One region of the Bacillus sp. JJ1503 genome, then DNA from elsewhere that is predicted to be linked to it. Evidence: riboswitches for the same ligand, from Rfam matches in the RefSeq annotation. Region 1 holds a riboswitch; the other holds the start of a gene.
The links. A riboswitch is a leader RNA that binds a small molecule or an ion and turns the genes downstream of it on or off. The one in region 1 is predicted to bind glycine.
Positions count from the first base shown of each region.

Region 1 (4,175 bases):
GATAGCAGCTGGCAACATTAGGGTTTTCTGCTAACGCTTCAGCTACTTTAACGAGTGAACTAGGTTCACAATCTATTTCAAAAAAAGCAGAAACATTTTTTCCAACCTTTTCGCTATTTATTACTACAGTAAATTGTTCGATAACCTTGTCTTCTACTAATTTATTTACTCTTTCTCTGACAGCAACTCGTGATAAACCTAATTGTTTTCCAATCTCTACATATGATACTCGCCCGTTATTTGTTAATAGTTGAAGGATATTCTTATCAATATTATCCATTAATTATCAACCCTTTCTCCGATCAAATCAAAAGTATTATACGCTATAACTGACCAAATAGAGAAGAAAATTTAATAAACTCTGAATTAATTAACTAGTTTTAATGGATGATTGGGAAGACGATTATCATCAGGATGAAGAAATGCAAGCAAATAGGAGTGCATTTTTCCAACTGCTAAATCGACAATTCGACAAGATGTGGTTTGGGAATGAGGTCTTCAATGTCTATTGGAAGAACTAATTGGTTCGTGGGATTTTGAATGTACTTAAGAAAATAGTTCCTTTAGATAATTCGTTGTGGTGACTTAATTATTACAAAAATGTCGGATTTAAAGTTTTTTATGCAAAAAAAGGGTGGCCAAAAGTTACTTTTGGACACCCACTTTACAATGTCTTTCTTATACAAGAACTGGCTGTTGTTGAAATAACGGAAACTCAGCACAAATGCTTTTTGTTGTTTCCTTTGCCTTTTCTAAAACCTCTGAATCCCCTTTGCTCTTCAAGACAGCTGCGATAACTTTCGCAATTTGCACCATTTCTTCTTTTTTCATTCCCCGCGTTGTTAACGCTGGTGTCCCCATGCGGATTCCGCTTGTTACGAACGGACTTTGTGGATCATATGGAATCGTGTTTTTGTTGACGGTGATGCCTGCTTCTTCAAGCAGCTTTTCCGCCTCTTTGCCTGTTAAATCCCAAGGGCGAACATCTAGTAATACGATATGATTATCGGTTCCTCCAGAAACGAGGGCTGCGCCTTCTTTCACTAACTCTTGACCAAGTGTTTTTGCATTTTCGATGACTTGTTTAGCATACTCTTTAAAACTTTGCTGGGATGCTTCATTAAATGCAACAGCCTTCGCAGCAATAATATGCATTTGTGGGCCGCCTTGAATTCCAGGGAACACGGCTTTATTAATAGCTTTAATTATATCTTCATCATTCGTCAAAATAATACCGCCACGTGGACCTCTTAATGTTTTATGCGTTGTGCTAGTCACGACATCTGCAAACGGAATAGGTGAAGGATGTAGACCTGCAGCAACAAGTCCTGCAATATGCGCCATATCAACCATCAATTTTGCGCCAACTTTATCGGCAATTTCTCTAAATCGGGCAAAATCAATTATTCTTGTATATGCGCTTCCGCCAGCAATAATTAATTTTGGCTGTTCTTTTTCAGCAATTGCTTCAAGTTCATCATAATCGATCAGGTGATTATCTTCTCTTACTCCATAAGACACAACCTCAAACCATTTTCCTGACATGTTTACCGGACTTCCATGGGTTAGATGCCCACCGTGTGATAAATTCATTCCCATAATTTTATCGCCTGGCTGAAGCAAGGCAAAAAATACAGCTGTATTCGCTTGGGCACCTGAGTGAGCTTGGACATTTGCAAATTTAGCGCCAAATAATTTAGTTAAACGTTCAATAGCAACATTTTCAACAACATCTACATTTTCGCATCCACCGTAATAACGCTTACCTGGGTACCCTTCTGCATATTTATTAGTCAATACGCTCCCCATGGCTTCTAATACATCATCGCTTACAAAATTTTCTGATGCAATTAACTCTAATGCATGATGCTGGCGGTGACTTTCCTTCTCGATCGCTTCAAAAATGGTTGAATCATTTTCCCGTAAACTCATATCTATTCCTCCTTGATTTTCAATTCTGACTTTCCCTAGCTGTTTTAAAAATTATAAATTTGCAATTTTGGGAATTTAAAAATCGTTTGTTCAGCTACATTTATTCTTTTCCAAGACAAAGGCAGGTAGACAATACGCTTTGCTGTCATTTTTTGAACACAAAAAAGGACAGAAAAGGGTATTGATGCGCTCTCTCCCCCTTCTCTGTCCTTTTACCTGAGAGTTTAACTCTTTATAAGAGTCTTCCCCTTTGGTGGCGTTTAATTAAACGCGCTCTCCAGAGTAACGTCCAGTTGTAGTTCTTCTACCTGAGAGATTAGTTCCAAGGGTATTTTTGGAACTTGCTCCTTCGGTGGTATTGACGACTACACTCTCCCACAACTATCATCCGTACTATATTTAATTTTTGTAATTATTAGAATAAGAGTTTTATCATAATATGTCAATATTTTTCTGGAAAAACTTTATTAATTTAGAAAGTGTTGATCACCATGCTAATCGGAATTTTATCCATTGCATCTAAATTTTACGCTACATTTCCTTTATTCTCATGATTTGCCTTTGTTTGCCGAATCTTATAAATCACAACCAGAATAATAAACCAAACAGGAGTTACAAACAAGGCAACACGAGTATCTTCCGCTAGTGCAAGTACTACAAGAACGAACGCTAGGAAAGCAAGAATCAAGTAATTGGAAAATGGATAAAGCGGTAATTTAAATTTATTCACTTTCGCTAAATCTGGCCTTGTTTTACGGTATTTCAAATGGCTGATAACCGTAATTCCCCAAATGAAGATGAAACATACGGTAGAAACACTTGTAATCAGTGTAAATACTCCCTCTGGCATTACATAGTTTAAAACAACAGAAATGAGTATGACGCCAGTTGAAAAGATCAATGCATTGGAAGGTACTTTACGGGAATCAAGTTTTGTAAATGGAACAGGTGCATTATTATCTTTTCCAAGAGAGTATAGCATCCGGCTTGTACTAAAAACGGCGCTATTACCTGCAGAAGCTGCGGATGTAAGAACGACAAAGTTGACGATACCAGCAGCAGCTGTGATACCTAGTCCTACGAAAACTTGAACGAACGGACTTTCCATTGGGTTGATCGAGTTCCACGGATATACACTCATAATAACAATCAGTGCACCAATGTAGAAAATAATAATCCGAATAGGAATACTATTAATTGCTTTTGGGATTACTTTTTCTGGATCTTTCGTTTCACCTGCTGTCAGTCCCACAAGCTCAATACCAACAAACGCAAACACGACCATCTGGAATGAGAGAATAAAGCCATTTAAGCCATTCGGGAACATTCCGCCGTGACTCCATAAATTCGTGAGACTAGCTGTGCCTGCATTCGAGGTAAAGCCAGTAATAATCATAAAAATTCCAACGACAATTAGTGCTAGAATCGCGATAATTTTAATTAATGCGAACCAAAATTCCAATTCGCCAAAAAGTTTTACAGTTGCCAGGTTCATAACGAGCAACACGACAAGCGCAATTAAAGCTGGCATCCACTGTGGTACACTAGGGAACCAATACTGAAAGTAAAGACCAACTGCTGTTAAGTCAGCCATTGCAATTGAAATCCAGCAAAACCAGTAGGTCCATCCGGTGATAAATGCTGCCATATTCCCTAAATAATCTTGAACAAAGTCAACAAAAGAATGATATTTCAGATTACTTAAGAGCAGCTCTCCAAGTGAGCGCATGATTAAAAAGCAAACTATGCCTGTAATCATATAAGCAAATAAAATTGAAGGCCCTGTTAAATGAATAGATTTTCCTGCTCCAAGAAATAATCCAGTTCCGATCGCCCCGCCAATGGCGATTAGTTGGACATGCCTGTTCTTTAGACCTCTCTCCAATTGTTGTTCATGCATAGATTTCTCACTCCCTGTTTTTCGAGGTGGGTACAATTGTTTACTAAACTAATAACGCGATTAAAGTATTGCACAATTTTTCCATATTTGACTAAGATCAAAGGTCCAGATGTTTACCAGGTATCCAAACAACAGAGTCATCTAGAATAAAGGAAGAAGTCATCTTTTGTAGAGAATTATTGAAGTAGTTTTAGGAACTCAGGTATACATTTGTAAGCGCATACAAAAAGTTACAATTATTAATATTAATGTTATTTATTTTAGAGTAGATTACTTCTTACCTAGGTGAACAACTGCCTATTTACTTAATCGAGTTTGATATCAGCATTAGCTGATTGCATCG
Region 1 covers NZ_JBALOZ010000499.1:69-4,243, reverse strand. The annotation lists gene V7149_RS25895 (Lrp/AsnC family transcriptional regulator) at 1-280, opposite strand, end outside; gene glyA (serine hydroxymethyltransferase) at 679-1,932, opposite strand; glycine riboswitch at 2,127-2,218, opposite strand; glycine riboswitch at 2,219-2,320, opposite strand; gene V7149_RS25885 (amino acid permease) at 2,459-3,832, opposite strand.

Region 2 (5,830 bases), on a different contig from region 1:
GAAGGAATGAATGATGGATGTTGATAATTTGGTTCGGATATTTCGATATAAAATTCGGCGAAAGAATTTGCATATATCTTGCCAGTACAATAAAGTCTACTTTCCCATCTAATAGCTCTAATGTCTTCTGCTCAGCTTCCTGCTTCGTTTCATGAGTCAGCGGGATATGGTAAAAAGGAAGCCCGTAACTTTCAACCTCATCAGCTAAGTGAGCATGATTGCTAATCACTAGCGGGATGTCAACAGGCAATTCCTTTGACTTCCAACGCCAAATTAGCTCCAGAAGGCAATGATCCATTTTGGATACAAAAATCGCCATCCTCTTTCTCTTCTTAGAACTGCTAAGCTGCCAGTCCATAGAATGATTTTGAGCAATTTCATGCAAACCCTGTTCCAATCCTTCAATAGATGTGTCAAAGTTTTGTAAATCAAACTCAATCCGCATAAAAAATCTGCCTGCATGAGGGTCGGTTGTATGCTGATCAAAGTGAACAATATTCGCTTGATGCTCTAATAAAAAATTGGAAATGATCGAAATAATCCCCGGCTTTTCTGGGCACGAAATCAGTAATACGCCTCTATTTCCTTTTTCTCTCGTTGTCATTGTAACACCTCAATTCAAAATTAAGCATGAATGGCTCTTCCATCTACTGCTAATGCAGCCTCCCCGATTGCTTCTGCTAACGTTGGATGAGGATGAATCGTTCTAGCAATGTCCATTGATGTAGCTTCAAGAACGCGAGCAAGACCTGCCTCTGTAATCATATCTGTCACATGCGGGCCAACCATATGGACACCGAGCAGCTTTTTCGATCCTTCTTCAACAACCATTTTCACAAATCCATCTGATTCGCCGTAAACAAGGGCTTTTCCGATTGCACGGAATGAGAATTTCCCTGTTTTCACCTCGTAACCTTGCAGCTTTGCTTCTTCCTCTGTTAGCCCTACACTCGCAACCTCAGGACTGCTATATATACATTTTGATACTAGTGTTGGATCCAGCGGCGTTGGATTTTTACCTGCAATATGTTCTATCGCGATCATTCCTTCATGTGAAGCTACATGTGCCAGCTGCAATCCTCCAATGACATCTCCAATTGCGTAAATATTAGACTCATCTGTTTGATAGTATTCGTTTGTAACGATAAACCCGCGCTCAACGTTAATGGTCGTGTTCTCAAGACTTATCGACTCGATATTAGGTAGTCGGCCTACAGAGACGAGAAGTTTGTCTGCAGAAAAGGTTTTCTCTTCGCCCCGATGCTCTGCTTTAATTGTTACACCATCGCCTTTTTCCAGGGACTGAGGAAGCACCTTAGCACCTGTAACAATCTTAACCCCTTTTTTCTTCATTAAACGCTGTACTTCCTTAGATATATCTACATCCTCTGTCGGAATAATTCGATCAGCAAATTCAATCACTGTTACTTCCAATCCGAAATCAACGAGCATAGAAGCCCATTCAATCCCAATCACACCGCCGCCAACAATAATAATCGACTTTGGCAGTTCTTCCATTTGAAGCGCTTCATCCGATGTCATGACATACTTTCCATCGGCTTCTAGTCCTGGAAGTGTCCGTGGACGTGATCCAGTTGCAATTACTATATTTTTAGGAGCAAGAATGATTTCCTCTTCCCCATTATTCAAATCTACCAATATGTTTCTAGACTCTAGGATTCTGCCTTTTCCTTCATAGACATCAATTTTTCCTTTTTTCATTAAGTGCTGCACACCTTTAAACAGGCGATCAGTAATCTCAGCTTTTCTTGCCTGTACCTTGGAAAAATCAAGTCCAACTTCAGGGGCTATAACACCATATGCTTCTGCATTTTTTGTCGTTGCATAAACCTCCGCGCTTCGAAGTAATGCCTTACTCGGAATACAACCTGCATGTAGACATGTTCCTCCAAGCTTTCCTTTTTCAACAACCGCAGCTGTTAAACCTAATTGAGAGGCACGAATAGCCGCAACGTATCCGCCTGTACCGCCACCTATAATGACTACATCATATTCTTTGGTCAAATCATTCTCTCCTTTGGATATATTGTGAACATTTTAACAATCAATCCCTAAATTTATCCACGAAAAAAAGGACAGAAAAAGGGTAAGATTGTTTACCCTTCTCTGTCCTTTTACCTGAGAGTTTAAGCCCAAATTAATAATGGGGTCCCCTTGGGTGTCGTCTAGTTTTTACGAGCTCTCCAGAGATGCGTCCCGTTGTGGTTCCTCTACCTGAGAGATTTGTTCCAAGGGTCTTTTTGGAACTTGCTCCTTCGGTGGCTTGTCGTAATGCTCTCTCCCACAACCGTCATCCGCCTGTATTGAATTTTCTATAAATTTAGAATAATACTTTAGCGCTGTAATGTCAAGCATTTTTACAGAATCTTAATCTTTTTTGGGAAAAAGTTCACAAAGTGTTCATTCCTGTATGAAAACCACAAACTCTTTTTACAATAATTGTAGATTGACAGCATTTGATCTGCCTATTAAAATATTATCTTTGGGTACCCGCCCACGTGGTTCGTAACCATCCCACGATAAAAAACTAAGGAGAGAATTTAATATGAAAGTAAAAACGCTTGTCGGAAATGGCATTTTAGCAGCTTTATATATTGCTGTCTCCATGCTGATCCAGCCTTTTGGATTTACTAATATCCAGTTTCGTGTTTCCGAAATGTTTAATCATCTAATCGTCTTTAACAAGAAATATATTTTCGGAATGGTATTAGGTGTATTTTTAACGAATTTATTATTTTCACCAATGGTCGCGTACGATCTTATTTTCGGTGTCGGACAAACACTGATTTCATTATTAATCACGATTGCATGCTGCCGATTTATTAAAAATATTTGGGCACGCATGGTAGTAAACACACTTGTTTTCACCTTTACCATGTTCCTTATTGCCTTAGAGCTTCATCTTGCCTTTGGCTTGCCATTTATGTTTACATGGCTCACAACCGCTATTGGCGAATTCATCGTAATGGCAGTTGGAATGCCTATTATGTATGCATTAAATAAACGTGTAAATTTTGAAAAGGCCATTTAGTAAAAGAGTTGGCGTGTGCCAACTCTTTTTTATATTCATACTGTAACTGCTGCAAAAAACTCGTTATAAAGTGCCCGGACCGCTCGATTCTCATCGATTTCCTTCACACCAAACATCATGCTCACCTCAGAGGAGCCTTGGTTAATCATTTCGATATTAACCCCCGCTTTTGCCAAAGCCTTTGATGCTCTTGCTGTTGTACCAATATTGTGGCGCATTCCTTCACCTACAACCATGATAAGCGCAAGACTATGCTCAATCACGACTTCATCAGCATCTAGCTCTGTCTTAATTCGACCAATGATCTCCTCTTCCATACCTGGAGCAAATTGATTTTCCCTTAAAATAATGGAAATATCATCGATTCCTGAAGGTGTATGCTCATAGGAAAGACCATAGCTTTCTAATATCTCCAATAGCTTTCGGCCAAATCCAATTTCTCTGTTCATTAAGTATTTACTAACATAAATGCTGCAGAAGCCTTCGTCACTTGCAATCCCAATAACCGGGCCATTTGTATTGTCCCGCTCATAAACAATTCGAGTGCCTGGTGCCGATGGATTATTCGTATTCTTTATATGTACAGGTATCCCCGCTCGGAATGCCGGAACAAGTGCCTCATCATGTAAAACACTGAATCCCGCATAGGAAAGCTCACGCATTTCTCTATAAGTTAATTCCTTGATCTCCTTCGGTCTTTCTACGATAAAAGGATTAACTGAATATACAGCATCCACATCTGTAAAGTTTTCGTACAAGTCTGCTTTAATTCCATTAGCTAGGATGGAGCCAGTAATATCTGATCCGCTCCGTGAAAAAGTAAAAATCTCACCTTCCTTGCTATAACCAAAAAACCCAGGGAAAATCACGATGCCTGAACGCTCACGCAGTTCAAACAAACGATCATAGGCCTCTGGCAAAACCTGGGCATGACCTGGTTCTGCACTCACCAAAAGCCCAGCTTCCTTCGGGCTTACATAGTGAGCCTCCACACCCTGTTTACGGAAATAAGCCGCAACCAGCTTAGCATTGTTGTCTTCGCCGCTCGCCTTCAGTAAATCCATGAATCTCTCTCGGTTGCTTTTATCTGAATTTACCCTTTCAAGTAAATCCTGTTGAATAATATGAATAATTTCATCTGATAAATCTAATTCCTCTGCAATTAAAGCATATCTTTCGATAACAGCATCGAACTTTTTCTTTGGATCTTTATTTTGCAAACAGAGCTCTCCACATTCAATCAAGAGATCTGTTACCTTTTCGTCCTCTCCAAATCTCTTACCCGGTGCAGACACGACAACTACCTTCCTAGCGGGATCAGAAACAACAATCTGGAAGACCTTTTCTAGTTGTTTTCCGGATGCTAAAGAAGATCCGCCAAACTTTACGACTTTCATCCTGACATCTCCTAACCTGTAAAAAATATATCCCTAATTTTACTCCTATTCAGAAAATAATCAAGAGTTTTTCCTCTCTATAAGGACATTTGTTTACTAGTAGTGGACAAGTTAGTTCTAAATACCTATTATCATTTTGGCCCTTCTAGACACTTCCGAATGTTTTTTTATTAAAAAGGTTTATCATTAACAACTTTACCCATTTTTAAAATATAATAGGATTAAATCAATAAGAAATAAGGGAGCAGACTATATGGGGATTCTTATTGTGGACGACAACCAGGCGAACTTGTTTGTTATCGAAAACATTCTTAAGCGTGCAGGCTATGATGATTACTTATCATTTACTTCAGCACAGGATTTATTCACTTTTTTGCTAAAGGAACAGCCACTAGATATAGGAAAACAGATAGACATTATCCTAATGGATATCATGATGCCTGAAATGGACGGAATTGAAGCATGTAAACAACTCCAGCAAATTCCTCATTTAAAGGATATTCCTGTTATATTTGTAACCGCTCTTGAAGATTCTAATAAGGTAGTTGAGGCACTTGATGCTGGAGGCATTGACTATGTGACGAAACCGATAAATAAGACCGAGCTACTGGCAAGAATTCGAGTGGCATTGAGACTGAAATACGAGAAGGACTGGCATATTGAGCAAGAAGAAAAGATCCGAAATGAGTTAGAATTATCCATGCATGTCCAGACAGGCTTGTTAAGCGAGCCGGTTTATAAGGATAACCTTTTATTAAAGGCTTCCTACTTACCCGCGTATAAATTAGCAGGTGATATGTACTATTGGCATAGAATAAATGATCATCGTTTTGCTGCCATACAGCTTGACATGATGGGGCACGGAATATCAGCATCACTTGTATGCATGTTTATATCTTCAGTATTAAGGGATTCAATCACAACATACGCCGATCCTGAGTATGTTATGAAGGAGCTTAACCGCTGGATGAATTCTTTAAACCATCGAAACCAGCAAATTCCTTATTATTTTACGGCTATTTATCTTGTTCTTGATACGAAGGAGAAAACGCTGGAATACGTAAATGCAGGTCATCCAACTGGATTTGCTCTTGTCAATCATACCGAACTAAAAGAGCTTTCTAGCAATACTTGTGCTGTTGGATTCTTCGAAGAAATCGAAATCAAAAAATCAATTATTAAATATACAGATTCTATTCAATTGCTATTATGTACTGACGGGGTTGAAGAAACCATTGATCATCATGAATCAGACGGCTATGAATTTATTAAGAACATCGCTTCATCCTATTGGCATGATTCCAAAAGCAAAGAACCTATTGATTTTATTTTAACGAAAAAACAACAAGTCAACGCAGATGATGACATTTGTGTAGTATTA
Region 2 covers NZ_JBALOZ010000192.1:36,614-42,443, reverse strand. The annotation lists gene purU (formyltetrahydrofolate deformylase) at 1-604, opposite strand, end outside; gene lpdA (dihydrolipoyl dehydrogenase) at 625-2,025, opposite strand; glycine riboswitch at 2,118-2,213, opposite strand; glycine riboswitch at 2,214-2,315, opposite strand; PreQ1 riboswitch class I at 2,514-2,558, shown strand; gene V7149_RS15085 (QueT transporter family protein) at 2,567-3,052, shown strand; gene V7149_RS15080 (aspartate kinase) at 3,088-4,449, opposite strand; gene V7149_RS15075 (PP2C family protein-serine/threonine phosphatase) at 4,703-5,830, shown strand, end outside.
Region 2: it holds a riboswitch for glycine, as region 1 does, so the genes downstream of both, lpdA (dihydrolipoyl dehydrogenase) here and glyA (serine hydroxymethyltransferase) in region 1, are expected to answer to the same signal.